Regions from separate parts of the Megamonas funiformis genome, predicted to be linked through region 3. Evidence: riboswitches for the same ligand, from Rfam matches in the RefSeq annotation. Region 3 holds a riboswitch; each other region holds the start of a gene.
What was found. A riboswitch is a leader RNA that binds a small molecule or an ion and turns the genes downstream of it on or off. The one in region 3 is predicted to bind cobalamin.
Positions count from the first base shown of each region.

Region 1: another riboswitch for cobalamin. It lies ahead of GXM21_RS08375 (TonB-dependent receptor plug domain-containing protein); the one in region 3 lies ahead of cbiD (cobalt-precorrin-5B (C(1))-methyltransferase CbiD).
Region 2: another riboswitch for cobalamin. It lies ahead of GXM21_RS04390 (methylmalonyl-CoA mutase family protein); the one in region 3 lies ahead of cbiD (cobalt-precorrin-5B (C(1))-methyltransferase CbiD).

Region 1 covers NZ_CP048627.1:1,645,053-1,656,429, forward strand. The annotation lists gene GXM21_RS08360 (FecCD family ABC transporter permease) at 1-226, opposite strand, end outside; gene GXM21_RS08365 (ABC transporter substrate-binding protein) at 228-1,196, opposite strand; gene GXM21_RS08370 (TIM barrel protein) at 1,202-2,164, opposite strand; gene GXM21_RS08375 (TonB-dependent receptor plug domain-containing protein) at 2,273-4,210, opposite strand; cobalamin riboswitch at 4,370-4,556, opposite strand; cobalamin riboswitch at 4,604-4,775, opposite strand; cobalamin riboswitch at 4,923-5,096, shown strand; gene GXM21_RS08380 (MotA/TolQ/ExbB proton channel family protein) at 5,218-5,826, shown strand; gene GXM21_RS08385 (ExbD/TolR family protein) at 5,823-6,236, shown strand; gene GXM21_RS08390 (energy transducer TonB) at 6,236-7,087, shown strand; gene GXM21_RS08395 (hypothetical protein) at 7,176-7,514, opposite strand; gene GXM21_RS08400 (cupin domain-containing protein) at 7,712-8,128, shown strand; gene GXM21_RS08405 (glycogen/starch/alpha-glucan phosphorylase) at 8,426-10,690, shown strand; gene GXM21_RS08410 (2-thiouracil desulfurase family protein) at 10,784-11,377, opposite strand, start outside.
Region 2 covers NZ_CP048627.1:896,531-907,907, forward strand. The annotation lists gene uvrB (excinuclease ABC subunit UvrB) at 1-1,004, opposite strand, end outside; gene GXM21_RS04385 (NanQ anomerase/TabA/YiaL family protein) at 1,118-1,570, shown strand; cobalamin riboswitch at 1,825-2,013, opposite strand; cobalamin riboswitch at 2,143-2,316, shown strand; gene GXM21_RS04390 (methylmalonyl-CoA mutase family protein) at 2,797-4,989, shown strand; gene scpA (methylmalonyl-CoA mutase) at 4,989-7,172, shown strand; gene meaB (methylmalonyl Co-A mutase-associated GTPase MeaB) at 7,177-8,361, shown strand; gene GXM21_RS04405 (hypothetical protein) at 8,426-8,716, shown strand; gene GXM21_RS04410 (nitroreductase family protein) at 8,992-9,372, shown strand; gene GXM21_RS04415 (DMT family transporter) at 9,447-9,773, opposite strand; gene GXM21_RS04420 (DMT family transporter) at 9,788-10,135, opposite strand; gene GXM21_RS04425 (threonine/serine exporter family protein) at 10,405-11,377, shown strand, end outside.
Region 3 covers NZ_CP048627.1:299,956-311,332, forward strand. The annotation lists gene GXM21_RS01400 (helix-turn-helix domain-containing protein) at 1-224, shown strand, start outside; gene GXM21_RS01405 (heavy metal translocating P-type ATPase) at 274-2,643, opposite strand; partial or broken gene GXM21_RS01410 (N-acetyltransferase family protein) at 2,853-3,437, shown strand; cobalamin riboswitch at 3,484-3,658, shown strand; gene cbiD (cobalt-precorrin-5B (C(1))-methyltransferase CbiD) at 3,768-4,874, shown strand; gene cbiE (precorrin-6y C5,15-methyltransferase (decarboxylating) subunit CbiE) at 4,859-5,485, shown strand; gene cbiT (precorrin-6Y C5,15-methyltransferase (decarboxylating) subunit CbiT) at 5,522-6,103, shown strand; gene cobM (precorrin-4 C(11)-methyltransferase) at 6,127-6,888, shown strand; gene GXM21_RS01435 (cobalt-precorrin 5A hydrolase) at 6,888-7,949, shown strand; gene cobJ (precorrin-3B C(17)-methyltransferase) at 7,940-8,677, shown strand; gene GXM21_RS01445 (cobalt-precorrin-6A reductase) at 8,674-9,441, shown strand; gene GXM21_RS01450 (precorrin-8X methylmutase) at 9,453-10,088, shown strand; gene GXM21_RS01455 (cobyrinic acid a,c-diamide synthase CobB) at 10,104-11,377, shown strand, end outside.

The DNA.
Region 1 (11,377 bases), 1.2 Mb from region 3:
ATATTACCAATAATATTCGTGGTATTCTAATTAACCAAATAATATCATTTTCTATTCCATGTCCACTTTCAGTTAATGAAAAATTAGGATTAAAAATATACATCAGTGCTTTTTGAATATCTATCAAATTTAACTGTACAGTACCAATACTAATAGCCCATATACTAATTAATAATAATATTAACATTAATCCACAAAAAAATATTCCATTTCTTATTTTTAACATATTATTCGCCCTCCTTAAAATTAATTTCAGGATACGCTATAAGAGTAATTTCCTCTACACCCTTAATAAAATTTTGTGATGTAGAATTCAAATAATTACTATGAATTTTATATATTTGATTATTTTTTATAGCTGGTAAATCTTTGTATAAAGGATTTTTTAATATATCTTCAATAAAAATACTAGATTTTTCATTTACATTAAAATTCCAATCAGAAATCATGATAATATCAGGCTTTACCTTTAATAATAATTCTTTAGGAAAAATTCCTTCAAACATTATATCTTCATCAGCAAAACAATTTTTTACTCCAGCATAATAACAAATATCACTAAAAGTGCCTTTACTACCCAATAAACCAGTTGATGTTAATACTATTACTTTTTTTCTTTTATTTTCAGGAATGTTATTTTCAACATTTTTAGTAATTGTAGCTAATTTTATTTTAAGTTCTTTTACTAAGTTTTCTCCTTTCTCTTGTTCACCAACAACTTTACTGATTTTATTAATATAAGTAAATATTTCATCTACATTTACTGGTGTTTTACACACATATACTTTTAATCCCAAGCTTCTTAACGATTTTATAAATCCCATATTGTAATCTGGCACTATTATTAAATCCGGTTGATAAGCTAAAATCTGTTCAATATTCCCACTAGAAACTCGTCCTTTTAGGTTTTTTACCTCTTTACTAATAGAACTAATTTTGGGATCATCGGCTAATTTAGATAATGCTACAATTCTATCTTTTTCTACTATTTCCCATAATACTTCATCAATTGAAATATTCATACTCATTATTCTAACTGGCTTCTCTTCAAAATCTAATCGTGTACCAGTCGCATCTACTACACTATATAGTATAAAAGTCTCTTTTTTATCTTGTTCCTTTTGCCAAAAACAACCACTTATATTTAGTAATATGATAAAAATTCCTATTATAAGCCACAGTTTTCTCATAATCATTAACCTCAATACATTTTACAATTTCTTGATTGTGCCATTATTTTATTACGTAATAATATTAAATTATCGTAAGCAAGTTCATGAACCACATATTGTGGTTGTATATAATCTATTAAAAAACTTGGAGCTTTAGTTTGAAAAATTTCATGTTTATCAATTTTTGTAATATGTTCCCATAATCTATGTTTATCAAATTCACAAAATTTAAATTGCTGTTCAATAAATTTTTTTTGATATTGCCCTGATAATGAACAATTTAAATGTACTCCTTTTATCAAACTCGCAAAACTACCTAAATTATTTACAATATCCTTAATAAATATACTAGCTTCTAATTCTGATGTTAAATTTATATTTGTATTCATTAAATGTCCAGTATCTAACATAATGCCAACATTATTATGTTTTAATTTCTCAAAAAAATACACTACATTCTCCATACTATTTAAACGCAATCCTGGCCACCATAAATTTTCAAATAATATCAGTACATTATCTGGTATTATTTTTGCTACTTCATTAAAAACTTCACTAGTAGCTAATAAAACTTGTCTATCATTATAATAAAAATTATAAGTAAATATTTCTTGAACATTTGCTTCTGACACATGCCATACTAAATATTGAGGTTTTAAATTCAGAGCCAAAGTTATATTTTTTTTTATATATTCAATCCATTCATATATATTTTGAGCTTTATAATAATGTTTCTTTTCTTCATTACTTTCAAATATATAATCTAATCGTTGCTGATTATTCCACCAAAAATCTATCCAATAAGACCAATATTCAAGATGTACACCTATTGTTGATTCTTTATATTTTAATATCATATTATTATCATAAATTAATTGTTCTATGCCATCTAATTTCATAGATGCTACATATTCACCTAATGATTGTCCCATCAACTGGAGTTCTTTTTCATACCAATCTATAACTGGATAATTAAATAAATATTTTACCATAGGTTAAACCCTTTCCTCATATCCATTATTTAATTATCTTATTTTAAGAAGAAAACATATAGAAAATCTTTATTTTCTATATGTTTCTTCCTAATCTTTTATATTAAATTAAAATTCATATTCCATACCAACTGCAAAATTTCTACCTGGCATACCATACCAATCACCTGGTTTACTGCCCCACCAAATAGCATTAGTTTGTTCTGCATATTCTTGATTGAATAAATTATTTACCTTAGCAAAAACTTTTAGATTATCTTCTGGTTTATAATTTAATCCTAAATTGAATACCCAATAATTATCACTTGGCCACCCTTTTGATTCTACCTTATTGCCATCTCTACCAATAAAACCTTTTCCATCTAATCCAATATTCCATTTATCTTTTGTATAATCTACACCAACTGTTACCATATTTTTAGGTAAATATCCATAATCTGTAGTTCCTTTTTTATTTGTATATGATAACCTCGACCAACTCAATAATCCATGCCAAGAGTCATCAAAATATTTTTCATATTGAATATCAAAACCATGAGCTTTTTCACTGTCATTAACATAAGTATCTTCTTTCACATCAAAACCTATATTCCTGTCAGAATCACGTTTAAAATAATGTGCATTAATCATTGAACTATCATCAATTTTATGATTAATGCCCACTTCATAATTTTTGCCTTCTTCTGGTAACAATTTAGCATTACCATAGTTAGTATCATAAAGTTGATACATTGATGGCAATACAAAATAATCATTATATGCTATATATATATTAGTATCATCTGTAAAATTATATCCTAAATTAAAACTTTTAGCTGTATTTGATTCTAATTCTACTAGACCACCAGATGGATCATCATAGCGTATACCACTTGTTAATTTCCATTTATCATCAAACATCCATTCATCTTGTAAAAAATATGATGTATTTTTTAACGATTGATATGTTTCATAGGAACGATAATCTGGTGTCCATACTGTTGATGGATTTAAATTTTCGGATTTTATATGCTCAAGACCTACAGTAACCACATGAGTATCACCAAAAATTTTTGTTAAAGTATCATTTATCACTGTACTTTTATATCTATTATTCCAGAAATTACCCCAACTATCATCTCTTGAATTATGTAATAATCCAACATGTTCAAATTTGGCATTATTATAACTTAATACATTGCTCAAACTATCATCTATTTTTTGATTATATATTATTTGCAAATTTCTTGACTTAGCTTCACCTTTAATATCTTGATTATATAAATGATCTAAAAAAGAAAAATCATCATCACCATTTGTATAATTTAGTATAATATTAGCATTATCTGAAAGATCTTGCTTTAACATCACTCCTATATTTTCAGAATTATCATGCGCTTTCCATTCTATATCATTACCATCTTTGAATTTTCCTGAAATAGCTTTTTGTCCATAAATTCTATAACTTGTATCTCCTAATGAACCTTCAGTACTTATTTTATATTCTTCTTTACCAAAACGTCCTGTACTAGTAGTTATTTTGGTTTTAGGCTCAGTATCTTTCTTGGTAATAATATTTATTACTCCCCCTTTAGCATCGCTACCATATAATACAGACGCTGAGCCTTTTAAAACTTCTATACGCTCAATATTTTCCATATCACTAACTAAATGAAATGGATATGTTTGTCCTGTACCTGTCATTGATACACGAACACCATCAATCAATACTACAACTTGATCAGAACCATTTATTCTAACTTTTGACATACTATACCCAGGTAAATTATAATCTAAAAATTGTATACCTGTCACAGTACGCAGAGCCTCTTCTATAGTATTATAATGCATACGTTCTATATCTTCTTTTGTTATTACACTAATGTTAGCATTAGCATCCGTTAAATTTTCTTCTCTTTTTGTAGCTGTTATAACTACTTCATCTAAATTATAAGATTTTAACTGTTCAACTGTTTCTGTTGCTTCAGTTGCTCCTACATAATTATTGCCTAAATTTAAAGTTGCTAAACATATACACATAGCTAATTTTTTCTTTGATAAATTCATTTCACACTCTCCATATCTATAATTCATATAAGTTTTTATAAAAAAAAACGACTACAATATATGCAGTCGTTTTTTTCATAACTGCATGACAAAACAGTGCTAATTATAAACATATAAATAATATCTACGTTTATTTGCACTATTCAAATTTGTACATCGCAAATTATGAACATAAAAATGGCGCCCTGACTAAGATCTATGCAATATTATCCCTTTGCGAGAGGATACTGATAATACTGCTCCCAACACAGTTGCGGTACAGCTCTAGATTCTCACTAGATTCCCCATATAATTTCTCTATTTATTTAAATTAAATACAAAAAAGCCTTTTGTTATCAACAAAAGGCGTAATTATGTAAAAACTTCACCATACCGTCTCTCGCAGTAACTTTTATTGGCTACTAAAATTAGGCAGTTCTTCTGGCTCTGCTTCACCGCTCATCTTGCCTTCCCAGTTTCCCAGTGACATATTTAAGACTCGCTCCACATTACAGCTACGGGATAGCACAGGTTTCACACCTGTTTCTCTATTAAGTATTGCTACACCTAACTTTATCTATATTTATCTTTTCATAGATTGTATTTATCTATTACAATTTTGCATTATAAATGATAATATAGTTAATGTCAATAAAAATTTAATCTAATTTTAATCTTTTATCAAATACTATTGTTTTTTTTTATAAAAAATGCTATACTTCTATGCAACAAATGAATAATTCATAATTTAGGTGTACTTTGTACTTAATAGAGAAATCGGTATAAGCCGATGCGGTCCCGCCGCTGTAAGGACGAGCTATATTTCATTTATGTCACTGGGAAACTGGGAAGGCGAAATTATGCAATGACTCCAAGCCAGAAGAACTGCCTATATTATCTTTCCGATTCCTGCGAGTGACATGGATAGGAAAATATATAATATTGCTGAATTTAAATTTATTTTATATATTTATGCCTTCCTTTCTTTTCAGGTTAGGAAGGTATTTTTATTTTTAGGAGGTAATATTTTGTCTGATGTATTAATGTATTTTGAAAAAGGTGGATTAGTAATGTATCCACTACTTATTTGTTCACTAGTTATTATTTTTATTGCTATTGAACGATATCTGTTTTATAAATCTATTGATTCTGGTCATTTATTTACTAAACAATATTGCGATATTCTATCTGGAGAAACGCTAGAAAAAGCTTTTGAATTTGCTAAAACACATAAAGGAGCTTGTGCTAATATTCTAACTCAAGCAAGTCCTTTGCCTACAGTAGAACGTACTGAGGCTTTTATGGAAATGAAGGGTAATATTGTAATGTCTCGTTTACGTGAAAAATTAAGTTATTTAAGTGTAATTACCACATTAGCTCCACTTTTAGGACTTTTAGGAACTATTGTTGGTATGATTACCACATTTAGTATTTTTAATATTCAAGCTGGTCAACCAATGGCCATTACAGGTGGTATCGGTGAAGCTCTAATTGCCACAGCTTCTGGTCTTTGTGTGGCAATTTTATCTTTATGTGTTCATTCTTATCTCTCACATAAAATGAACAATATTATCACTAATATGGAACAATGTTTTTCTGCTTTATCTGAGGCTAAAGTCAGAGGTGCTAATAAATGAAATTAAGAAATTATCGTGAGACTAAACAACCTGATTTAAATATCATTCCAATGATTGATATTATGTTTTTTTTATTGGTATTTTTTATGCTTAGTACGATGTACATGGTAGAACAAAAAACTATTCCTGTAAATTTACCACAAGCTACTTCTGCTGCTATTGATAACAAAACTAATTTTACGGTAACCCTAAAGGATGATGGTAGTATTTATCTAGAAGACCAACAAACAGATATTCAAACATTATTAATGCAAGCAACTAAAGAGCAAAAAAATAATCCATCATTTGCTATTATTATTCGAGCAGATAAAGATATTAATTATGACAAAGTAGTTTCTTTTATTGATACATTAAAAAAAGCTGGTATCACTCGTTTTGGTTTAGCAACAAATGGAGCGGGTGGTAATTAATGGATGAACAAAAACGAAAGAAAATCAGTATAATTGGTTCATTTTTATTTCACATATTTATATTTCTTTTTATTTCTATCACTGGATTATTAAAATTCACTACTCTACCACAATATGATGAAATTGTGGAAATAACTTCTGTAAGCGGAAGTGGTGGAGGCAGTGCATCAGCGAATATCACAGACTCTACTTATACACCACCTTTAGAGCCTGCGCCAGTAGAGCAAGCTCCTATAACTCCAGATAGTATTTTACAACATTCTGACATAGCTACCACTAATGTAACTTACGAACAAATTCAAGAATTACAAGAAAAAGTGGAAAAACATGAAATAACTACAGAGGAAGCAGTAATTGCTCCACCAATAAATAATAACGTTGAACATTCTAATCATCATAACGGTAATAATGCTACTATAAATACTAATGATGATACAGGTTCTGGTAATGGAGCTGGTACAGACTCTGGTTCTAGTGAAGGAACAGGTGATGGTGAAAGTTCTGGATCAGGCAGTGGTTCTGGTGTAGGAGATAGCGATGGTAACGATGATAATGATGATAATGTTTATAGTAACCCTGCAATTCCTCCCAGAATAATAAAAAGTCCTACTCCAAAGTATCCTATTAAAGAACGCAATAATAAAATTGAAGGCGTATCCATAGTACGTTTTCTTATTGGTAAAGATGGCAGTATAGAATCTGCTGAAATAATTTCTTCTTCAGGAAGTTCTGCACTTGATGAAGCAGCTTTAAATACAGCATATAAATGGCAATTTTTACCAGCTAAAAATACTAACGGACAAGATGTTAGATGTTATGCTACTCAACAATTTACATTTCAATTAAAATAAAATATCTATATAAAAAAATAGACTAAATTCTGCACTATACAGAATTTAGTCTTAATTAATAAATAAATTAAAACTAAAAATTTAATAATTATATATATTTTTTATTTAATGCCGATTTTAATAAACTTTGAATAATTGAATTTGCCTGTTCTACAGAAGATTTCTTTCTCCCTAAAGAATAATTCATCAAAAATTGTTGATAATCCAAAGAAGTAATATCTTTTAATCTCTTTTGACCAAAATAATATTTACCAATATTTATATTATTAATAACTATAGGCAAATCTAATTTTCTTATCTGTAAATGATATTCTTTTAACCATTTATCTGCATATTCATTAAAAGTAATATTACTATTTACAATATTATTTGATTTATTTTTATTATAATCTTTTACCTTAAACATGAAATTATTCAAATTTGCCATAATATCACCATACCTTTAAATATTAAAGCTATTAGTTCGGAAAACTGAACTTTATAGATATTTTATCATAGATAAAATACTTTTTCAAATGAGAAATCCATTTTAATATACATAATATTTTATTTAAAACCTTGACTTGAAGTTCACTCCAAGTAGTATAACAATATATAGAAAAATATTTATTTGGAGGTAATAATATGTCTACATTAAAAGAATTTAGTAATTCTTTAATTTTTCCTTTAGGAGATAAATTACCAGAACAATTCAGTAAATTTTTTATTGGTCAAGTTCATTTGAATATGCTAACTACTACAGGTGTTTCTATTGGTAACGTTACTTTTGAACCTGCTTGTCGCAACAATTGGCATATTCATCATAAAGGCGGTCAAATGTTATTAGTAACAGCTGGCGAAGGATATTATCAAGAATGGGGAAAACCTGCTCAAAAATTAAAAGCTGGCGATGTTGTCAATATTCCTGCAGAAGTAAAACATTGGCATGGTGCTACAAAAGATAGTTTCTTTTCTCATTTAGCTATTGAAGTTCCTGCTGTTGGTGGCTCTAACGAATGGCTTGAACCTGTAACTGATGAAGAATATTTGCAATTAAAATAATAAAGATTCCAGATAAAATTAAATTTATAAACTAGAAACTGCATTTTTAAAATTAACCTAATATAATTTTAGAAGTGCAGTTTTTATTATCTACTCTAAAGAAATTTAAACTTTTAATATCTATGTATTTAATATATGTAATTAATTCTTTTTTCTTACTCTTTAGAAAAAACCTTAAGTATTGACACTATATATTATAATATAGAACTAGAGAATAACCTTTACAAAATATTGCTTATTCTCTAATCTAAATATAGTGGTGCATAATCAAAGTTTAATATTAAAGGAGTAGAAAATATGCAAACTAAATTAACTAATATTTTACAAACTCAATTTAATAAAACAATTGAAGATTGTACAAATGAAGAATTGTATACTGGATTATTAATGCTAGTAAAAAATTTAAGCAATGACAGAAAACCAACTTCAACCCCTCGTAAACTTTATTATATTTCTGCTGAATTTTTAATAGGTAAATTATTATCTAACAACCTAATAAATTTAGGTATTTATGATGAAATAAAAACATTACTTGCTGATAATGGCAAAAATTTAAGTGATATAGAAGAAATTGAACTCGAACCATCTTTAGGTAATGGTGGTCTTGGAAGACTTGCTGCTTGCTTCTTAGACTCTATTGCAACTTTAAATTTATCTGGAGATGGTGTAGGTTTAAATTACCATTTTGGTTTATTCAAACAAAAATTTGAAAATCATCTTCAAAAAGAAGAAAAAAATCCATGGATTACAGATAAATCTTGGTTAAATGATACTAATATTGGTTTTGATGTCGAATTTAATGGTTTTACTGTTCATTCCAAACTATATGATATTGATGTATTAGGCTATCAAAAAGGATTAAATAAATTACATCTTTTCGATATTGATACTATTGACGAAACTATCGTCAATGATGGTATTTCTTTTGACCAAAAAGACATTCGTAAAAATTTAACTTTATTCCTCTATCCTGATGATAGCACCAAAGAAGGTCAAATGCTTCGTATCTATCAACAGTATTTCATGGTAAGCAATGCTGCACAATTAATCTTGATGGAAGAAAAAGCTAAAGGACATGATTTACATGAACTTTATAAATATGTATGTATCCAAATCAATGATACACATCCATCTATGGTAATTCCTGAATTAATCAATCGCTTAGTTTTAGAAGGTATCGATTTACATGAAGCTATTGATATCGTATCCAAAACATGTGCATACACAAACCACACTATCTTGGCTGAAGCACTTGAAAAATGGCATCTTGAAGATTTAAAACAAGTAGTACCTCAACTCATTTCTACTATTCAAGAATTAAATGCTATTGCTAAATCTCGCAGTGATAACAAAGCTGTACAAATCATTGATGAGCATAACCTTGTGCATATGGCTCATATGGATATTCATTTTGGCTATAGTATCAATGGTGTTGCTTCCTTGCATACTGAAATTCTTAAAAATAGCGAATTAAAAGCTTTCTATGAATTATACCCAGAAAAATTCAACAACAAAACAAATGGGATCACTTTTCGCCGTTGGTTATTGCATTGCAACCATGAGTTAAGTCAATATATCACATCTTTAATTGGTGATGAATACAAAACTGATGCTACAAAATTAAAAGATTTATTGAAATTTGTTGATGATGAAACTGTTTTAAATAAACTCTTAACTATCAAACAAAATCGTAAACAGGATTTATGCAACTATTTAAATAAAACAATGCATTTGACTTTAAATCCAAATAGCATTTTTGATATTCAAATTAAACGTTTACATGAATATAAACGTCAACAAATGAATTTACTCTATATCATTCAACTTCTTCAAAAAATCCGCAGTGGTTATGTTCCTTCTACACCTATTACTTTCATTTTTGGCGCTAAAGCTGCACCAGCTTATATCATTGCTAAAGATATAATTCATGCTATCTTATGTCTTCAAGATATTATCGCTAAAGACCCTGTAGCTTCTAAATATATTCAAGTGGTAATGGTAGAAAACTACAATGTAACTAACGCTGAAAAACTCATTCCTGCTTGCGATTTCTCTGAACAGATTTCTCTTGCAAGTAAAGAAGCTAGTGGTACTGGTAATATGAAATTCATGCTCAATGGTGCTATTACAATCGGTACTGAAGATGGCGCTAATGTAGAAATTCATGAACTTGTTGGCGATGACAATATCTATATCTTCGGCGAAAGCAGTGATGATGTTATCGCTCATTACAACAACAATGATTATGATGCAGGAAAATACTATAATAATGATGAAATCATTAAAAATGCAGTAGACTTCTTAATTTCTGAAGAAATGACTTCTATTGGACAGACAGAAAATCTCCATCGTTTACATCACGAATTAATTTCTAAAGACTGGTTCATGAGTTTATTAGATTTAAAAGCTTATATTCAAACAAAAGACCAAGCATATAATGATTACGAAGACCGCTTAGCTTGGGCTAAAAAATCTTTAATCAATATTGCTAACGCTGGTTACTTCTCCAGTGACCGCACAATAGCTGAATATAATAATGATATTTGGCATTTAGACAAATAAGTCTAAACAAACTTAATAATTTAATTCTATAAAAAATACCTAATGAGCTATGTATAAAGCAAAATTTATCACATAAACTCATTAGGTATTTTTTTATTCTATATCTTTTTCACTGATTACCATGATTTTATTATCTTTTAATAATTTAGCAAACAATCCATTTCCTTCTACTAATGTATGGGAAAAAGTTCCATCATAAATTGTTTTACTGCCACATGTTGGACTATTCGCCTTCAATATAGCTAAATCTATATTTTTATCTTTTAATTTTTCCCATGCCATATCTACACCATGAAGAAAAATCTCTGTCATATCCTCATTATCCTGTGTTATGACTTTATTATCTTTTATTTCTACAGGCTTTCTAGGAATACTAAGTCCTGTCAATACTTCTGGGCAAATTTTATATACTTCTTTATCTTTTAGCAAATGCTCTATTTCTTCATTATAATTATTTTTGCCATTATATCTACAATTACCACCTAAAAGACAAGCACTTACTGCAATCTTTGAACTTAAATATATTTTTAATTTATTTACGATTTTTTCATCAGCTGCCAGCCAATTCACACTATCTAATTCATCTTTTGTCAGCCACTTTGCCTCATCATGTATTTCTTCATTGATTGCAAAATCATCTATACTGCAAATATAGCAATCCATAATCATATGAAAATTAGGATACGT
Region 2 (11,377 bases), 600 kb from region 3:
GGAGCTTCGCCAGCTTTTCTGCCTGTTAAATGGCGTGAATAATTTTCGATGCCAGAGCAATATCCCATCTCTTCCATAGTTTCTAAATCATAATTTGTGCGTTGTTTCAAACGTTGAGCTTCTAAGAGTTTATTATCATCTTCAAGGATTTTTAATTGCTGTTGAAGTTCTTCTTGTATGGAGTCGATAGCTTCTTTCATATGTTCTTTAGAAGTTACATAGTGAGAAGCAGGATAAATTAAAATGTGTTTGCGTTGACCATAGACTTCGCCAGTCAATGTATCTACTTCTAAAATGCGGTCAACCTCATCACCAAAAAGTTCAATGCGGATAGCTCTATCACTATAGCCAGCAGGAAAAATTTCAATGACATCACCACGAACGCGAAATTTACCACGGTCAAAATTTATATCATTGCGTTCATATTGGATAGAAACTAATTTTCGCAAAATATCATCACGAGGATATTCTTGACCTTCACGTACAGATAAGACTAAATCATAATAATCTTCTGGTGAACCTAAACCATAGATACAAGATACGCTAGCAACAATGATGACATCACGACGTTCGAATAAAGAACAAGTTGCAGAATGGCGAAGCTTATCAATTTCATCATTGATGGAAGAATCTTTTTCGATATAAGTATCTGTTTGGGCAATATAGGCTTCTGGTTGGTAATAATCATAGTAGCTGACAAAATATTCTACAGCGTTATGCGGAAAAAATTCTTTAAACTCACTAGCTAATTGTGCAGCTAGCGTTTTATTATGAGCGATAACAAGTGTAGGTTTTTGGATTTTTTCAATTAATTTAGCGATAGTAAAAGTCTTTCCTGTACCTGTAGCACCTAATAAAACTTGTGATGTTTGACCATTTTGAATGCCTTGAGCTAAAGCTTCAATCGCTTGAGGTTGGTCGCCTGTAGGTTCAAAAGGTGCTTCTACTTTAAAGGGAATTTTATTTTCAGTTTGTAATGTATTTAATTTTGGTATGTGTACCATAAAATCATCTCACTTATAATATTAATATTTAGCTTTAATGATAAATGGAGAAGAATATTTTTTCAATATCATGATATAATTATTTTAATAAACTAAGAAAAGAGGTTATAAACATGATTTTTGGCAATCTTAAATACGCAGATAAGTATGATTTTTTGACAGAAAAAATTAAAGCTTGTTTTACTTATGCAAAAGAACATGATTTAACTGCATATGAAAAAGGTAGTTATAAAATAAATGGCGATGAGTTTTTTGTTAATATCGAAAACTATGCTACAGTAAAACGTGAAGAGCGCTTTTGGGAAGCACATAAAAAATATATTGATGTGCATATGATTATTGAAGGCAAAGAAAGTATTGATGTGAGCTTTTGCGATGATATGCAAATAAAATCATTTGACGAAAATCGCGATTTTGTGGAATTAATAGGTGAAGAAAAAGCTAATGTTAACTTAATTAACAAAGGTGATTTTCTAATTTGTTATCCAGAAGATGCTCATCGTACTGCTATTATCTGTCAACAAAGTCAAACTATAAAAAAAGCTATCTTTAAAATTAAATTATAAGAAAAAAATAGCATGCTTAGGATAATACTTAAGCATGCTATAAGCATAATAATACAACAATATAATGATTAGTTTGGAATTTTGAGCAATGATTACTTTATGTTTGCTGAAGACATAAAGTAAAACCGATAAATAAAAAACCCCTTTTCGCTTTGAAAAGAGGTGAATAGACACATTGAGTAAATTCTAAAATTTACTGTCTAATCTCCTCCCCATCGCTCGCAGGTATGGCAATTAAAATAAATTAATTGCACACGGTGATTGTTAATCAGGCAGTTCTCCTGACTCGAGTTCATTACTATATCCAAGCCTTCCCAGTTTCCCAGTGACATAAATTTGGATAAGTTCCCTCATACAGTGGCGGGACCGTTTCAGCTTAATAATAAATTACGTACTGAATTCCCTATTAAGTCCAAATGGACACCTGATTCATTGAACTATATTCAGTTCTTTTTTAGAATATCACTATATAGAATTTGTGTCAATACTCTATATAAAATAATTATCTTAAAAGTATTTTAATTTATCGTTGACAAATATATAAAATAAAAAGTATAATAAAGGCGACAAGTTGATAATGAAACCTTATAGGTGCATATTTATGCTTAATAGGGAAGACGGTTAAAATCCGGCACGGTCCCGCCGCTGTAAAGAGGAGCAAACTTCATGAATGTCACTGGGAAACTGGGAAGGCGAAGTGAGCAATGATACTGAGTCAGAAGAACTGCCTATAAGAAGCATCGTCGTTTGACCTGCGAGAGACGGGGAGAGATGTAGTAGAATGTATATGTTTTTTATACATGTAAATTCTAATTATAATTTTCTACCGTTTTTCATATATTGTTTATGAAAAGCGGTTTTTCTGTTTATAGAGATAATCCATGAAGATGGCTCATGATTATCTTAAGCAAGTGCCATCGATGTATCATATTAATTTGTTGTAAATTATGTTTAATTTACTGAAAAATTTAATCATTATTATGATTAGCATAAATACTTGAATAATTTAATAAAAATGGTAAATAATATTTGGGGAATATATATTACCAATCCAGCCATCACTAAATTTAGTGATGGCTTTTTTATAAATTTTATATTTAATATCTAGGTAGGAGGAACTCGAACCATTTATTAGATATATAAGAGTATTTATTAACTATTCAATAATAGTATTAAATTATCCCCTTAAATGAAAATGCAGAAGTAGAGAAGGGAAATTATTATATATGGAACAAGATAAAACACTTGGCGAAGAAATTCGACAAGAAGAACAACAAGAACAAGATATTCCTGCTGTTACTTTTGATGAGTTTGAAATTCCTTCATATGAAGAATGGAAAGAAGCTGTAGTGGCATTATTAAAGGGAAAACCTTTTGAAAAAAGTATGTTTACTAAAACTTATGAAGGTATTACATTAAACCCTATTTATCGTATGGAAGATTTAGAAGGGTTAACTCATAATAAGACTTATCCAGGAATGGAAAGTAATTTACGTGGAGCTAATGCTAGTGGTTATATACATAAACCATGGACAATAGCTCAAGAGTGTGATGCTAAAACTCCTAGTGAAGCCAATGAAATGGTAAAATATGAATTATTAAAAGGTTCAACAGCTGCAAGTGTAGTTTTGGATACAGCAACACGTAAAGGTTATGATGTAGATACAGCTAATAAAGAAGAAATCGCAGATATTGGTGTTTCTTTATCGACTTTATCAGATGTAAATAAATTATTAGATGATGTTGATTTAGAAAAATTTGAAATTGATATTTATGCAGGTGCTTCTAATATAGCATTACTTTCTGCTGTTGCAGTGGTGTGTGAACAGAAAAAATTATCACTAAAAAAACTTCATGGTGCTATTACAGCAGATCCTATTGGAGAATTAGCTTTAGATGGAAAGCTTACACGACCTCTTGATGAATATTATGATGAAATGGCTCATAGTATTTGTTGGGCAGAAAAATTTGCACCAGAATTAAAGACTGTAGTAGTAAATACAGATGTTTATCACAATGGTGGTGCAAATGATATCCAAGAAGTAGCATATGCCATGAATGAAGCTGTAACATATATGAAATCTATGGAACGACGTGGCATTGATGTGAATACTTTTTGTCGTCATTTACGTTTTCATTTTAGTATAGGTGCAAATTTTTTTATGGAAATTGCTAAATTACGCAGTGTGAAAATGATTTGGGCTCAAATTGTTAAAAATTGTGGTGGAGATGATATAGCTCAAAAAATTAATATATATGTAAGTACATCGTCTTTTTGTCAAACAGTATATGATCCTTATGTAAATTTACTTCGTGCAGCTACACAATCATTTTCTGCTGTTGTTGGTGGTATGGATGGTATGTTTGTAAAACCATTTGACCATTGTATACGTCCTAGTGATGAATTTTCTCGTCGTATTGCACGAAATATTCAAATTATGGAGCAACATGAATTTAATTTTATTCAACCAATAGACCCTGCTGGTGGTAGTTGGTATCTTGAACCATTGACAGAAGAGTTTACTCAAAAGGCTTGGGCAAAATTTCAAGAAATTGAAGCTCATGGTGGTTTAATAAAAGCTTTAGAAAATAATACTGTGCAGATAGCTATTAATGAAGTATTACAAGCTCGTTTTAAAAATTTAGCAACAAGAAAAGATCGTGCTGTTGGTAATAATATGTATCCAAATATGACTGAAAAATTATTGGAAGTACCAGAAATTAATTTTGATAAAATTATAGCAGATAGAAAAATGGCAATTAAAGTTAATGTAAAAGTACGTGACAATGATTATGTTAAATTATTATTATCGGAAATTGGTAAACGTGATTTTAGTGAACATGGTTCATTAATAAATACAGTTAAACAGACTATTAAAGCGGGTGCCACTTTAGGTGAAATATCTACAGCACTTACAGGAGAGGCGACAGGTGAAGTTATAGAAGCTATTTTGCCACATCGCTGGACTGAAAGATATGAACAACTTCGTCATCGCACAGAAAAGTATCTAGAAAAAACAGGGGAAAATGTAAATATTTTCCTTGCTAATATGGGACCTATTCCACAGCATAAAGCACGTGCAGATTTTGTTACTTCATTTATGCAAGTAGCAGCATTTAATGTACTTACTAATAATGGTTTTCCAACAGTAGAAGAAGCTGTACAAGCAGCTATTGATTCAAATGCTGATGTAGCTATTGTTTGTTCTACAGATTCAACTTATCCAGAACTCGCGCCAGCTGTTACTTCTGGTATTAAGGCTGTAAAACCTAGTATGAAAGTTTTTTTAGCAGGTGCACCAACACCAGAATTAAAAAAAGCATGCGATGAAGCGGGTATGGACGATTATATAAGTGTTCGTTCTAATTGCTATGAAACTTTACTTCGTATGCAAAAAGAAAAGGGGATGATTGAATAATGTCTAAAATACCAGATTTTACACAAATTCCTTTTCAGCAAGCAATACAGAGTGAGGTCGCTTTTGCTAAATGGAAAGAAAGTTTAAAAGCAGAAACTGGAAAATCTTTTGAGGAAAATTTTTATCGCACTATGGAGCAAATAGATGTAGCACCACTTTATGATGAAAATGTTTATAAAGATTGTAATCATTTAGATTTTGTAGCAGGTATTCCACCATTTTTGCGTGGTCCATATGCAACTATGTATGTAACAAGACCATGGACAGTACGACAATATGCAGGTTTTTCTACAGCAGAAGAATCAAATGCTTTTTATCGTAGAAATCTTGCAGCTGGGCAAAAAGGTTTATCTATTGCTTTTGACTTAGCAACACATAGAGGCTATGATTCAGACCATCCTCGTGTAGTAGGAGATGTTGGTAAAGCAGGAGTAGCAGTTGACTCTATTTTAGATATGGAAATATTATTTAAAGGCATTCCACTTGATCAGATGTCAGTATCCATGACTATGAATGGTGCAGTACTTCCTATCATGGCTTTTTATATTTTGGCTGGTGAAGAACAAGGTGTAGATAAAGCTGTTATGGCAGGTACTATTCAAAATGATATTTTAAAAGAGTTCATGGTACGTAATACTTATATTTATCCACCAGCAGCTTCAATGAGAATTATTGGTGATATTTTTGAGTATACTTCTAAATATATGCCTAAATTTAATAGTATATCTATTTCTGGTTATCATATGCAAGAAGCAGGTGCAACAGCAGATATTGAATTAGGTTATACATTAGCTGATGGTCTTGAATATTTGCGTACAGGTACAGAACATGGATTAACCATTGACCAATTTGCACCACGATTATCTTTCTTTTGGGCTATGGGGAAAAATTATTTCATGGAAATTGCTAAAATGCGTGCTGGTCGTATGCTTTGGGCTAAAATTGTCAATTCTTTTCATCCTAAAAAGACAAAATCTATGGCTTTACGTACACATTCTCAGACTTCTGGTTGGAGTCTTACAGAACAAGATCCATTTAATAATATTACTCGAACTTGTATTGAAGCTATGGCAGCAGCTCTTGGTCATACACAATCTTTACACACAAATGCACTAGATGAAGCTATAGCTCTTCCTACAGACTTTTCAGCTCGTATTGCTCGTAATACGCAATTATATATTCAAGATGAAACTAAAGTATGTAAGGTAATTGACCCATGGGGTGGTTCGTATTATGTAGAATTTTTAACAAATCAACTCATAAAAAAAGCTTGGGCACATATTCAAGAAATTGAAGCTCTCGGTGGTATGTCTAAAGCAATTGATACAGGTCTGCCTAAAATGCGTATAGAAGAAGCAGCAGCACGTCGTCAAGCTCATATTGATTCTGGTAGTGAAAAAATTGTTGGCGTAAATTATCTTCGCTTAGATAAAGAAGATCCACTTGATATTTTAGAAGTTGATAATACAGCAGTTCGTTTAGCTCAGATTGAGAGACTTAAAAAATTACGTGCAAATCGTGATAATGACAAAGTTCGTTCTTGTCTTGAAGCTATCACTCGTTCTATGGAAACAGGTGAAGGTAATTTATTAGAATTAGCTGTAGAAGCAGCAAGAGCACGTGCATCTAAAGGTGAAATTTCTGATGCAGTAGAAAAAGTTTGTGGTAGACATAAAGCAATTATTCGTTCTATATCTGGTGTATATAGTAGTGAATTTAGTGATGATGATGTTATTAAAGAAGTTCGTGATATGACAGATAAGTTTGAAGTGGAATATGGTCGTCGTCCTCGTATCTATATTGCTAAAATGGGACAAGATGGTCATGATCGTGGAGCAAAAGTAATTGCTACTGCTTTTGCTGATATGGGTTATGATGTTGATATTGGTCCATTATTCCAAACACCAGAAGAAGCTGCTCAAGATGCTGTTGATAATGATGTGCATATTGTAGGTATGAGTTCCTTGGCAGCTGGTCATAAAACTTTAATGCCACAACTCATTGAAGAATTGAAAAAACGTGGTCGTGAAGATATTATGGTAGTAATTGGTGGGGTAATACCTGCTCAAGATTATGATTTCTTATATGAACATGGTGCTGCTGCCATTTTTGGACCAGGTACGATAATTCCTGTTTGTGCAAAAAAAGTATTGGAGCTTCTTAACAAACGTCTGGAGGACTAATGTTATGACTGATACGTATAAGCCTTCATGGAGACCTGATAATAATGATGATAAATTTGCCTGTAGAGTTATGCGAGGTGTAGAAGGTGGACATGATGGTATGAGTGAGCAAAATAAAACTGAACATCATGTAAATAAACCCAAAATAGTTAAACAAGTAAAATTAACAGTAGATGATTATGTTAAAGGTATTTTAGCTGGAAATCGTATGATTTTATCAAGAGCTATTACTTTAATTGAAAGTAATGCAAGTGTACATTTTGCTATGGCACAAGAAGTAATTCAAAAAATTTTACCATATACTGGAAAATCTATGCGAATTGGAATTACAGGTGTACCAGGTGCAGGTAAATCTACTTTAATTGAAGCTTTAGGAACTAAATTATGTCAACAAGGGCATAAAGTAGCAGTATTGGCAGTAGACCCATCTAGTACAGTTACACGTGGTAGTATCTTAGGGGATAAAACTAGAATGGAGCAGTTATCAAGAGAGCCAAATGCTTTTATTCGACCATCACCATCTGGAGGTACTTTGGGAGGATTAACACGTAAAAGTAGAGAAACATTACTTTTATGTGAAGCTGCTGGTTATGATACAATCTTAGTGGAAACGGTAGGCGTAGGACAAAGTGAAACGACAGTACGTTCTATGGTAGATTTTTTCCTTTTAGTTGTATTAACAGGTGCTGGTGATGAATTACAGGGCATGAAAAAAGGTGTTATGGAATTAGCTGACGCTATTTTAGTAAATAAAGCTGATGGAGATAATAAGCAAAGAGCATTGGTGACTCGTGCAGAATATGAACGTATTTTGCAATTTTTGCGACAAGCAACAGAGCACTGGACTACACATGCTTATACTTGTTCAGCATATACAGGTGAAGGAATTATGGATTTTTGGCAAAATGTTGTGAAAGTTTTTATGAAACAAGGTTTTGCTAATGGTGTTTTGAAGGAACGTCGAAAACAACAAACGATTTCTTGGGTGTATACTATGATAGAAGAACATTTGCATAATTTATTTTATCGTTGTCCAGAGATTATAAAAAGTAAAGGAGAAATTGAAGAAGATGTAATTAATGGAAAATTATCTGCAACACTAGCAGTGCAACAGTTGATAGATAAATTTGCTAATGCTGATATTAATGAAAACAGTTTAAGAAACTTATCTCCATTTGATTTAAAATGAATAATAAAGGCGTATCCTTAGGGATTACGCCTTTATTTATAAATGAAGAAAGGATTTTTAAGATATGGATTATAAATTACCAAAAGGTTATATAGATTTAATTGAGAAAAAATATAATTTAAAAGTATTAGATAATCATTATATTTTAGTAGATAAAAATTTTCAAAGATATAATATGATGATTGATGTACAGTTTAATGATAAAATGTTAAAAGTTTTTAAAGAAAAATATGCACAGGAAAAATCAAAAAACCATGTAGCTTGGGAAGAAAGAAAACAAACAAAAAGTATTCGTTTTTATGCAGAAGTAGGTAATAATATTTTATTATTATGGGATTCTTTACAAGAAAAATAAAAATAACCACTATCTAGCCCAATTTTTTTATTAGATAGTGGTTATTTTTATATAATAAGAAGGTGACTATCTATGATAATTGATATTGAAAATAGGAGAAGTATACATAAGTTTAAGCAGAATAAGTAACAAAAGGATTTAATTAAAAAATTTTAGAAGCTGGACGATAAGCTCCTTCTGCTAAAAATAGACAACCATGGTATTTTATAGTGGTTATGGATAAATCAAAACAAGAATGTATGCAGATTTTAAATTAAGGAATAACTAGGGAATTAATGCAATCATTATTACCTAATTATGTTAACTATATCAATAGTGCTCAAAATAGTTTTAAAATTATGCAAGAAGCTACAGTACTTATTTTTGTAATAAATACATTATCTAAAGAATATAGAAAATTCTTGAGTTTTGAGGAACATATTGCTGAAATTTGTGATATTCAAGCAATATGTGCAAGTATTGAAAATATGTTATTAACTGCTAACAATTTAGGATTAGGAAGTTTATGGATAGGAGATATTTTCTTTGTATATCCAGAATTAAAACATTGGTTAAATAAAAAGGGTGAAATAATAGCTTATATTGCATTATTGGGTTATGCTGATGAAAAACTTGTAGTTAGACCACGAAAAGATTTTGATAAAATTGTTCAATGACGTGAATAAATAAAACCACTATTATAGTATAATTTTAAAGATATAATTTCATACTAAATAGTGGTTTTATTTATTTAAATCATTTTTATTAAAACAATACCAGTAATCATCGTCATTAAGCCAATAATTCCCAAAGGCTTGATGCGTAGACCGAAAAATAATTTATCAATAATTGTAGTTAAAAGTAAACCACAAGCACCAAATAAGGCATAAGCAATGCTTAAATCCATGATGCTAATAGCGTAAGCTAAACATAAAAAGGCAAATCCAACTAAACTGATTGCCAAAAATCCATATAATTTATATTTAAATCCTTGAGATTTTTTTAGACAAATATTAGCCAATACATCGAAAAATACAGAACCAATAATCAATAAAGTACCAATCGTACCATCTGACATAATATTCAACTCCATTATTTATTTGAAACAGTATAAGTTCCTTTTTTTATCATGATTAAACCACTTAAGATTACCATAAAAGCTAAAACTTTTAATAAAGATAAATCTTCATTAAAAATAAAATAAGCCACAGTAGCTGTGCCGATTAATCCTATACCTTCCCAAATAGCATAAGCAGTACTGATGGGAATTTTTACAATGGCTTTACTTAATGCAAAATAGGAACAAAATATAAATAAAAGCATTAAGATATAACCTTCCATACCACCTTTTATGGCAAAAAATTTCATTAAAGCTGTACCTGTTATTTCCAAAATAATTGCTAGCAATAACATTAACCAGCAATATTTTTTCGTAACCATAATAACAAATCCTTTCTTAAAATAGAAATATATTACTTCTTATTTCAAGTATAAACTATGGTATAACACCATAGTCAATAGCTCTTTGTTCAATTTTATTAATGTATTTTAGTTATAGATTGAATAACAAAGCTGTATTTGAATTTAATATTACTTTGCATAATAATATAAATATAGTAGATTATGAAGGAGATATAATTATAAAATCATCATATTTATGCTATTTAGTAATAGAAAATTGAATAATAGAGTTATAGAGGTTAGGGAAAATGAATAATTATTTAGAACATAATAATTTAAAAAATTTGAAAGAAGATAAGGAGATTGAACGAAAAATACAATTGATTTTGCGTGTGGGCAAAGTCTTAATGGAAAGTGGAGCTGATGCAAATCGTATTGTACGCAATATGAAACGCGTAGGCGTATTTATGAAAATACCAGAGCGAAGATTGCAAATTCATATTACTTTTACAACAATAATGGTTAATATTAATACAGGGGACAAATCTATTACTAATTTCCAAAAATGTTATAGACATGGAGTAGATATGACAGCAATTTCTGGAGTTAGTAAATTATCATGGCGAGCTATTGAGCAAGATTATTCTTTAAATGAATTTGAAAAAGAGTTGAGATTTATTTGTTTGCGTAAAAGATATTATAAAAAGCCTTTAGTGATGATTAGTGCAGGGCTGGCTTGTGGTGGCTTTAGCTTATTATTTGGTGGTGATTTTTTTGCATTTATCTACACTTCTATTTGTGCAATGATAGGTTATTGGACGAGAATGAAATGCAATTTATTAAAATTTAATCCATATGCATCAATAGCTATTTCTGCTTTTGTAGCCACTATTTGTGCATACTTTATACATTTTATGCCAACTAATACGCCATGGCATCCACTCATTGCTTGTAGTTTATTTATCGTGCCGGGAATTCCTTTGATTAATGCGATAGATGATTTTGTAGATAATTATATTACAGCAGGAATGACAAGGGCGATGAATACTTTATTGATGATAGGAAGTATGACTTTTGGCATAGCTTTTGCCATAAAATTATGTGTAGTTCAAGATTTTACAAGCTTAAGTATTTCTTCTAATTCATTTGTAGTTTGTGCTGTTGCAGCCTCAGTAGCTGCTATAGGTTTTGCAACTATTTTTAATATGCCACCTAGATTGTTAATTGTAGTTGCCTGTGGAGCGATAATTTCAGTGGGAGTACGCAACTTTTTAATGTTAG
Region 3 (11,377 bases):
AAAGTAAGTGTTATGAACTTTTTAAGCGATATGTAAATAAAACACCAAATGATTTTGTTAATTTATATAGGTTAGAAAAAAGTAAGATTTTATTGAAGAATGAAGATTTATCAATTACAGAAGTTGCATTAGAATGTGGATTTAATAGTGGAAGTTATTATGCAGAACTTTTTAAAAAATATAATGGATGTACTCCAAGAAATTTTCGTAAATATAAAAAATAATCTGTTCATCTAAAAAGAAAATGAACAGATTATTAAAAGTTGAAAGCTATTAATAGTTTTTATAAAGAATGCGAATGGAGTTTAAAATACAAATTATAGCCACACCAGTATCGGCAAAAACTGCTGCCCACATGGAAGCAAATCCCATAAGACCGAGTATCATGATGAGTATTTTTACACCTAAGGCAAAGACTACATTTTGCCATGCTATGCGAATGGTATCACGAGAGATATTTATCGCTTGGAAAATAGAATGAACTTTAGAATTCATAAATACTACGTCAGCAGCTTCAATGGCAGCATCAGCACCACTACCCATAGCAGCGCCAACATCAGCACCAGCGAGAATAGGAGCGTCGTTTATACCATCGCCGACAAAAAGTACATTACCATGTTCTTGTCTAAGTGAAGATAATTTTTTTAATTTATCTTCAGGTAAAAGTTTAGCATGAACTTTATCAATGCCTACTTCATTAGCTACAGCATAAGCACTATGTTCATTATCACCTGTGAGCATAGCTGTAGTTAAACCTAAATTTTTTAATTTAGCAATAGTGGATTTTGCATCATCTTTGATAGTATCATCAATAACAATAGAGCCAGCATATTTACTATCTATACCAATAAATATTTCTGTACCAGCATTAATAGGTAAATCATCAGGTAAAGCAATATTAAATCGTTGCATTAAGCGTTTATTACCACAATAAATTTTTTGTTTATCAATAGTGCAAATTATGCCTTCGCCAGCAATTTCTTGATTATCAGTAGTAGTTTTTAAATTGAGTTTTTGTTTAGTGGCTTCATTGATAATACTGATAGCAATAGGGTGAGAGGAAATTTTTTCACAACTAGCACAAAGAGAGAGCAATTCTTCTTTTGTGTAATTGTTTGTAGGATTTATAGTTTTAACTGTGAAATTACCATGAGTCAGTGTACCTGTTTTATCCATGACGATAGTTTTTATATTTTTTAAAGCTTCTAAAGCTAGACCACCTTTAAATAAAATTCCTTGTTTGGAACCGCTACCGATACCAGAAAAGAAAGCAAGTGGCACACTTAATACTAAAGCACAAGGACAACTAATTACTAAAAAAGTCAAAGCTGTATAAATCCAATGTTCCCAATCACCTGTAATCAATGAAGGAATGATAGCTGTAAGCGTAGCTACTAAAACGACAATAGGAGTATAAATTCTAGCAAAACGAGTGATGAATTTATCTATTTTAGGTTTATTAGCAGCAGCATTTTCTACAGCTTGTAAAATGCGCGAAACCATAGATTCAGATAATGGCTTTTCCACTTTCATTTTGATAGCGCCGGAAATATTCAAACAACCAGAAGTGATAGAGCTATTAGGGGCAATTTTTATTGGAACAGGTTCGCCAGTAACAGGTGATGTATCCAAACGGCTTTCTCCTTCAATGACAATGCCATCAACAGGAATTCTATCGCCAGCACGAACTAATAAAATATCGCCAACCTTAGCTTCATGAGCAGAAATAACAGAAATTTTATCACCATGGAGAAGATTTACTGTTTCAGGTCGTAAATCAACAGCGTCCATGATTTGACTGCGACTTTTTTCTGTAGCACGTTCTTCAAAATATTCGCCAATGCGATAAAAGAGCATAACACCGACAGCTTCAGGATATTCTTTGATAGCAAATGCTCCCAAAGTTGCGATACTCATGAGGAAGTTTTCATCGAAGACATTGCCATGAAATAAATTGGTGATGGCAGTTTTTAGTACATGGAAACCTAAAATTAAATAAGCTACGATATAAAGATAAAGTGTGTATTGGTCAGGTACAAGAGAGGTAAATTCGCCAATGATAAATAAAATGGCACCAAATACAATTTCAATAATATCAATGGTTTTTTCATCAAAAAATTTTTTTGTATTTTGATGAGATTTTGAAGAAGCTTCGTCAGCTTTTATGATTTTTACCCCATTTTCAATGGAATTAGCTATTTTATTTATTTGAGGTAGAAGTGCATCAGGATTTTGAGCTACTATTTTTAATTTTTTAGTAGCAAATGTCAATTGAGCAGATTTAATTTCAGGTAATTCGTTTAATTTTTTTTCGATTTTAGCACCACAGTTAGCACAATCTAGATTTTCGATTAGATAGATTTTTTCTTTATAATTAGAAGCATTTTCTTCAAGTTGAGAGATTATAGTGCCAGGTTCAATTTTGTCTGCTATTTTTTGAATAGTAGGTAATAATTCATCAGGATTTTTAGCTGTCAAAGTTAATTGTTTAGTCAAAATAGAAATAGTAGCGTTATCTATATCAGATAATTCGTTGATTTTTCGTTCGATTTTGGCAGCACAATTAGCACAATGGATATTGATTGAATATGCTTTTTGTTTGTGATTATTATTATCAATAGATAAATTAGAAGTAGTAGCCATATGTACGCCTCTTTTCTAAAATAATTATATACCTCTAGGGGTATTATCTTTATGTCTTTAGTATACCCTATGGGGTATATGGTGTCAAGAATGAATATCAATAATGATTAAATTTTTATTTGACTCAGTATAAATTTTGACTAGAATTATTTAGTATAAATATTTGTATAGATTTTAAGTAAAAATTTAGTCATTGAGGAGAGATTTTAATGAAGAATGATGAAAAAATAATTTTTCGTTTAGCCAAAATAGATGATGCAGAAAAATTAGTAGAAATTTATGCTCCCTATGTAAAAAATACAAATATCACTTTTGAATATGAAGTGCCAATAATTGACGAATTTAAACAGCGTATAACAAAAATAATGTCGAAATTTCCTTATATTTTAGCTTGTATTGGTGATGAAATAGTAGGTTATACATATGCTTCTACTTTTAGGGAACGACAAGCTTATAATTGATGTGTAGAAACTTCTATTTATATTAATGAAAAATATCAAGGTAGAAAAATAGGAGAAATTTTATATACGAAATTAGAAGCGATTTTAAAATTGCAAAATATAACTAATTTAGTAGCAAGCATAACATATCCCAATCCGCAAAGTATAGCTTTCCATGAAAAATTTAATTATAAGAAAATAGCTCATTTTACAAAATGTGGTTATAAGCAAAATTGTTGGTATGATATGGTTTTCATGGAAAAAATGATAAATAAACATGAAACATTGGCAAAAGAAATTATTTATTTGCCTGATTTAGATAAAAATTTAGTGGAAAAGATATTGCAGAAATAATAATTTGATTTGCAGTATTAATGGATAATGCCTATAATATAATATATTAAATTAAATAGAGATAGGTGCGTAAGCTTAATAAGGAAACTGGAAGAGCCAGTACGGTCCCGCCACTGTAAGGGGAGCTATTTTTAATTATGTCACTGAAATAATTTATTTTGGGAAGGCGAAAATCAGCGAGGAACCTAAGTCAGGAGACTTGCCTATTGGAAAAACACCGTGAAATTTATAGATGATATATTTTTCAGACTCACGAGAGATGGGCAGGTGGAGAATTTTTCGTAGAAATACGGGATAAGTCTATCTCCCTGCCCAAAGGGAGATTTTTTTATGCGTAAAGAAATGAAAAGTGGCTATACAACAGGTTCTTGTGCAGCTGCTGGTACAAAAGCTGCTATACTTGCTTTACAGGGAAATGTCGTTCAAGAGATTGAATTATATGCTCTAAGTGGAGAATTATTGCATATTCCCATTAAAAATGTAGAGCTTACATCAACTGGAGCAAGAGCAGAAGTCATAAAAGATGCTGGTGATGACCCAGATATCACACATGGAGCTTCTGTATTTACGGAAGTAAAAATAAATAAAGATGATGATAAAATCAATTTTTATGCTGGCTTAGGTATTGGAAAAGTTACAGAGGCAGGTTTATCTATTCCGCCAGGAGAGCCGGCAATAAATCCAGGGCCAAGAAAAATGATGACGAAAGTCGTTCGTGAATTGTTGCCAGAAGGTTATGGCTGTGATATTACAATTTCTATTCCTAAAGGAGTGGAACTAGCGAAAAAAACGCTTAATCCTATATTAGGTATAGAAGGCGGTATTTCTGTAATTGGCACTACTGGCGTGGTGCGTCCAATGTCTGAAGAAGGCTTTAAAAATTCGCTTACACCGCAGATTTCTGTAGCTAAAGCAAATGGATTTGATGATATTATTTTTGTTCCTGGGAAAATTGGTGAAAATATCGCTAGTAAATTAAATCTTCCAGCAAAAGCTATGGTGCAGACAAGTAATTTTATCGGTCATATGTTGGAATTTGCTGCTGATGAAGGAATTAAATCAGTGCTTTTATTTGGTCATTTAGGTAAATTAGTAAAAGTAGCTGGAGGAATTTTCTATACACATAGTAAAATAGCTGATGCTCGCTTGGAAATATTAGCTTCTTATGCTGCTCTTTTGGGCATGGACAAAAAAGGCGTAGAAGAAATTTTTAAAGTGAAGACAACAGAAGCAGCTATGCCAATCATTGAAAGATATGGATTGGTAGAAAAAGGTTTTTATGATTTATTAGCTAAAAGAGCTAGTCTTCGCAGTGAACAACATGTATTTAATGCTTTTAAAGTAGGAACTGTGATGGTTACTTTGAAAGGTGAAATTTTGGGCATGGACGATAATGCAAGAGAAATAGGTGGTAGATTAGGTTGGAACATAAAATAATTGTGGCTGGAATTGGTCCAGGAGCGAAAGAATATGTCATTCCTATGGCTATGCAAGCTATAAATGAAGCAAAAGTTTTAGTTGGAGGAACAAGAGCATTAAATGAATTTTCTCATCAAGGTCAAAAAACTTTTGCCATAAAAGCAGATATCAGTGCTGTGATGGATTTTATAAAAGTTGAATTAAATGATAATGATGTAGTAGTAATGGTATCTGGTGATCCGGGATATTATTCTTTGTTAAGTGCTTTGCGCAAGAATTTTCCTTTAGAAAATATAAAAGTAATTCCAGGACTAAGTTCCATGCAAACAGCTTTTGCTAAGATAGCACTTCCATGGCAAGAAGCTAGTCTACTTAGTTTTCATGGACGTGTGCCGAGTGATGAAGACTTAAAATATTATCCAGGTCGCATAATCGGTATGCTCACAGATAATAAATTTAATTCTAATGCTATAGCCACATATTTGATAGCAAGAGGCTGGGATAAAAATGCGAGAGCATATATTTGTTCTAGACTTTCTTATCCTGATGAAAAGATAGTTAGCTTATCTTTAGATGAAGCACAGACAAAAGCATGTGCGAGTCATTGTGTGATGATAGTTGAAGGTTAATATAAAATAAATTATGAATAGAAAGTTGGTGCATATTTGAATTTACCAGGAATAGCAGATGAAGAATTTATTCGCGATAAAGTGCCAATGACAAAAGAAGAAATTCGCATTTTGACAATGTGCAAGGCAAAAATTCGTCCTGATAATATCATTTGGGATATTGGTGCTGGTACAGGTTCTTTATCTATTGAAGCGGCTTTACTTGCTCCTCAAGGAGAAGTTTATGCTATAGAGAAAAAAGATTTAGCTGTTGATTTATTACATCAAAATATTGCTAAATTTAAATTAGAAGGTAAAGTTAAAGTCATTGCCACAGAAGCACCAAAAGGATTAGATGAATTGCCAAATTGTGATGTAGTATTCATCGGTGGCAGTGGTAAGCATATGTTTGAGATTTTAGATATAATTGATAGTAAATTAAATGAAGGTGGACGCATTATCGTAAATGCGGTAACAATCCAGACAATATCTGAAATTACAACATATATGAAGCAAAAAGAAAATTACATTTATGAAGCAATTCAAGTACAAGTAAATCGTTTAAGACAAATCGGTTCATACGATATGTTCAATGCACAAAATCCAGTTTATATTGTTACTTGTAAAAAACTAAAATAAGATGAATTAGGGAGGATATTTTTATGGTTTATATTATTGGTGCGGGTCCTGGGGATCCTGAACTTATTACAGTTAAAGGTCAAAGATTATTAAAAGAGGCAGATGTAATTATTTATGCTGGTTCTCTTGTAAATCCTGCATTATTAGATTATGCAAAAGCAGATTGTGAAATTTATAATAGTGCTTCTATGACTTTAGGTGAAGTTATTGAAACAATTACAGCAGCAGAACAAGAAGGTAAAATGACAGTTCGACTTCATACTGGTGACCCTGCAATTTATGGTGCTATTCAAGAACAGATGGACGAATTATCTCGTCGCAATATTGAATACACTGTAATTCCTGGTGTAAGTTCTTTCTTAGCTACAGCAGCAGCATTGAAACAGGAATATACACTTCCTGAAATTTCTCAGACTGTAATCATCACACGTAATGAAGGTAGAACACCTGTTCCTGAAAAAGAAAAATTAAAATCTTTAGCAGCTCATCAAGCTACTATGTGTATTTTCTTGAGCGTGCATATGATTTCTGAAGTAGTAGAACAGTTGATTGAAGGTGGCTATGAACCATCTACACCTATTGCTATCGTGCAGAAAGCTTCTTGGCCTGAACAAAAAATTGTACGTGGTACACTTGAAACTATTGCCGATATCGTTAAAGAAAATAATATTTCTCGTACAGCTATGATTGTTGTAAGTAAATGTTTAGATACAGAATATGCAAAATCTCGTCTTTATGCACCAGAATTTAGTCATATGTATCGTCAAGGCACAGATAAAGCTTAATGAAATATGCGATTATTACTGTAACTAAAAATGGTGCTGATTTAGCTTGTAAATTGCAAAATACCTTGAAAACTTGTGATATCTATGTAAAAAAAGATAGATATGATATTAGTTTAGTTGATCATATATATGAGTATGACAAAATGAGTGAACTGATAAAAAATATTTTTGCTGAGTATGAAGCGATTATATTTTTCACTTCGACAGGTATTGCTGTGCGAATGATAGCACCATTTATTGTGCATAAAGTCAAAGACCCAGCTGTAATAGTTTTAGATGAAAAAGCTAATTTTGCGATAAGCTTATTATCTGGTCATTTGGGTGGAGCAAATGAACTTACGTTGAAGATTGCTGATATATTAAATGCTATTCCAGTTATTACTACAGCGACAGATACGAATAAAATAATTGCTCCTGATGTGGTGGCAAGAAAATATAACTTAGTGCCTTATCCTTTAGAACATATAAAAATAATTAATTCAGCATTAATTCAACAGCAAAAAGTTATTTATTATGTAGATAAAGATTTAAAGCAAAGTGAACAAATAATAATTGATTTGGCTAGAGATTTTAAGATTGAAGCTAAATTGATTGATGTAGAAGAACTTGATAGGCAAAATGACTTTTGTGTATTTATCACAGATAAGCGACAAGTGCGAGAAAATATATTATTTTTAACGCGAAAACAATTGATAATTGGCGTTGGTTGTCGCAAAGATGTTGAATTAAATCTTGTAGAACAGGCAATAAATGAAGCAAAAAAAATGGCAGATTGTGAAGATTTAAAAATCAAAGCATTAGTTTCTACAATCGTCAAGCAAAATGAGAAAGCTTTACATCAATGGGCAGAAAAATATAAAGTAGAAACTCGTTTTTATGATAATACAATCATGCAAAATGTGATTGATAAATATAAATTACCTGAATCTAATTTTGTGAAAAAACAAATTGGTATAGGAAATGTATGTCAAGCTGCTATATTGGCATATAATGAGAGGGCAAAAATAATTTTGCCGAAAACAAAATTTGAGAAAGTGACGGTGTCCTTAGCATGGGAATGATTAAAGTAATTGGAATTGGTCCAGGTGGTAAAGAGGATATGACTCCTCGTGCTTTAAATGCTATTTTAGAAGCTGATACAGTAGCAGGATATAACACATATATTAAATTGATAAAACATCTTTTAGATGGAAAAAATGTAATTGGCACAGGAATGATGCAAGAAGTTGACCGCTGTAAAATGGCTATTGAAGAAGCTGTAAAAGGTCATAATGTTGCAGTAGTTTCAAGTGGTGACTCTGGTGTATATGGTATGGCAGGTCTTGTCTTAGAATTATTATTGAAATTGCCAAAAGAAGAAAGACCACAAGTTCAGATTGTAGCAGGTCTTTCTGCTGTAAATGCAGCTGCTGCTGTATTAGGTGCTCCACTTATGCATGATTTTGCAATCATCAGCTTAAGTGATTTATTGACTCCATGGGAATTGATTAAAAAACGTGCAGACCTTGCAGCTCAAGGTGATTTTGTAATTGGTTTATACAATCCAAAAAGCCATAAACGTGTACAGCATATCGAAGAAATTCGTGAAATCATGTTAAAACATAAAGACCCTAAAACTCCAGTTGGCATTGTAAATAGTGCAAGCCGTGAAAATGAAACAATGGTTATTTCTGATTTAGAAAACTTCACCAAAGAAGATATCAATATGTTTTCTATGGTAATCATTGGCAATAGCAAAACTTTTGCTAAAGAAGGCTTTATGATAACACCTAGAGGCTATGAAGTATGATTTTTGTAGCTTCAGGAACGCAAGATGGTAGAGGTCTTGTAGAATATTTATTAAAGCAAAATTATAAAGTTATGGCTTCCGTAGTTACTAATTATGGTAAAGAGTTATTACCGAAAGATGAAAATTTAATCATCAATGACCATAAATTAGATGAAGAAGCTATGAAGAATTGCTTAAAAGAAAATCAGATAAAAGTTTTTGTAGATGCTACGCACCCATATGCGGTGAATGTATCTAAAACAGCTATGCAGGTTTGTGATGAATTAAATATACCTTATATTCGCTATGAAAGAGAAGTAACACCAATACCTGCTTATAATAAACTTCATTTAGTGAAAACTTATGAAGAAGCATCTGACCTTGCTATGCAATTAGGTGAAAATATCTTTTTGACAACAGGTAGCAATCGTTTAGATTTATTTGCTAATGATAGTAAAAAATACAATAAGCATATTATAGCGAGAGTACTTCCTGCGATTGCTTCTTTGCAAATCTGTGAAAACTGTGGAATATCTCCCAAAGATATAGTAGCTGTGCAAGGGCCTTTTTCGGAAAGCTTGAATATAGCTTTATATGAAAAATACAATGCAGATGTTGTTGTAATGAAAAATAGTGGTACTTTAGGTGGCACAGAAACAAAATTGACAGCTGCAATTAAATTAGGTCTAGAAATTGTCATTATTGATAGACCTAGAATAGATTATAAAAATTTAACTCATGATTATGATTGTGTAGGCATATTTGTTGCCAAATATGAAAAATAGGAGGGATTTTGATGGAATTTATCAAAGACCCAATGGCGATAGAAGTTCGTAGTTTTGAAATTATTAAACCATATATTGAAAAATTAAATTTAAGCGAAGAAGAAACAAAAATTTATTCTCGTATTATTCACGCTTCTGGTGATGTGGATTATGCACCAATCATTCGCATTCATAAAGATGTAGTAGCTTCCATGAAAAAAGCTTTGCTTTCTGGTTGCAAAATCTATACTGATGTAGAAATGGTTCGCACTGGTATCAATAAACGCAAATTAGCCTCTTGGGGTGGCTCTGTAGAATGTAAAATAGCAGATCCAGAAATTGCAAAATATGCTAAAGAACATGGTATCACTCGTTCTATTGCTGCTATGCGTCATTTTGGCAAAGAACTAGATGGAGCAATCGTTGCTATTGGTAATGCACCAACAGCTTTATTTGAAGTTATCCGTTTAATGAATGAAGAAAATATTCGTCCAGCTGCTATCATTGGTACACCAGTTGGTTTTGTAGGAGCTGCTGAATCAAAAGATTTATTAATTGCTGAATCAAAAGTTCCATATATTACAGTAACAGGAACAAAAGGCGGTAGCCCAATTGCTGCTTCTTGTATTAATGCAGTAATGTATATCATTGATAATACACGCATTTAATAAGGTGATTTAATGATGAAAAAAGTAAATATTCCTCGTGTAGTTATTGCAGCCACTCAAAGTAGTTCAGGTAAGACTACAGTCGTTACAGGAATACTTCGTGCATTAAAAAATAAAGGTTTAAATGTACAACCGTATAAAGTTGGCCCTGATTATATTGATCCTAGTTATCATGGCATGGCGGCAGGAAGAAAAGGTCATAATCTCGATACATGGCTTGTTGATGAAAGTATGATAAATGATTTATTTGTGCAAGAATCAAAAGATGCCGATATAGCGATTATCGAAGGTGTTATGGGGCTTTATGATGGTGGAAAAAATGGTGTTAGTTCTACAGCACAATTAGCAAAAAAATTAAATGCACCTGTGATTTTAGTCATCAATGTGCAATCAATGGGCGATTCAGCCGCAGCTATAGCACTTGGTTTTAAATTATATGATAGTGATGTGAATTTAGCCGGTGTAATTTTAAATAAATTAGGTTCACTAACACATAAAGCTTTGATTGAAGAAGCTATGAAGAAAATAAATGTGCCTGTTTATGGTGCAATTTTCCGTGATGATAGTGTGCATATGCCAGAGCGTCATTTAGGTTTGACACCAGTTGGAGAAAATAATGCACGTGAGGTCATCGAAAAGATTTCTGAAAAAATTGCTCAAGAAGTGTATTTAGATGAAATCATTGAACTTGCTAAAACAGCACCAGCTATTGAAGTTGAAGAATTTGAAGCTGAAAATATCAAAAAAGATATAACTATAGGTATTGCACAAGATAAAGCTTTTTCTTTTTATTATCCAGCAAGTTTAGCTCAATTAGAAAATTTAGGGGCGAAGTTGAAATTTTTTAGTCCACTAGAAGATGAAACTATTCCTGATGATGTTGATGCTTTGATTTTTGGCGGAGGTTTCCCAGAAGTTTTTGCTCAAGAACTTATGCAAAATACTTCGATGATAAAATCCATACGCAAAGCTAATGAACGCAAAATGCCAATATATGCTGAATGTGGTGGCTTTATGTATTTAATGCAGGGAATTTATGATTTTGAGCAAAGATTTTATGAAATGGTGGGGCTTATTCCTGCAAAAGCTCAAATGAATAAAAAATTGCAGACTGTGGGTTATGTAAAAGCAAAAATTCTGCAAGATAATATTTTAGGAAAACAAAATGATGAGATAAAAGGTCATGAATTTCATTTTTCAACGCAGATTGATACACAAGATGAAAGTTTTCCATGGGCATTTGAATTTACGAAAATGCGTAATAATATGAAATACAAAGCAGGATATGC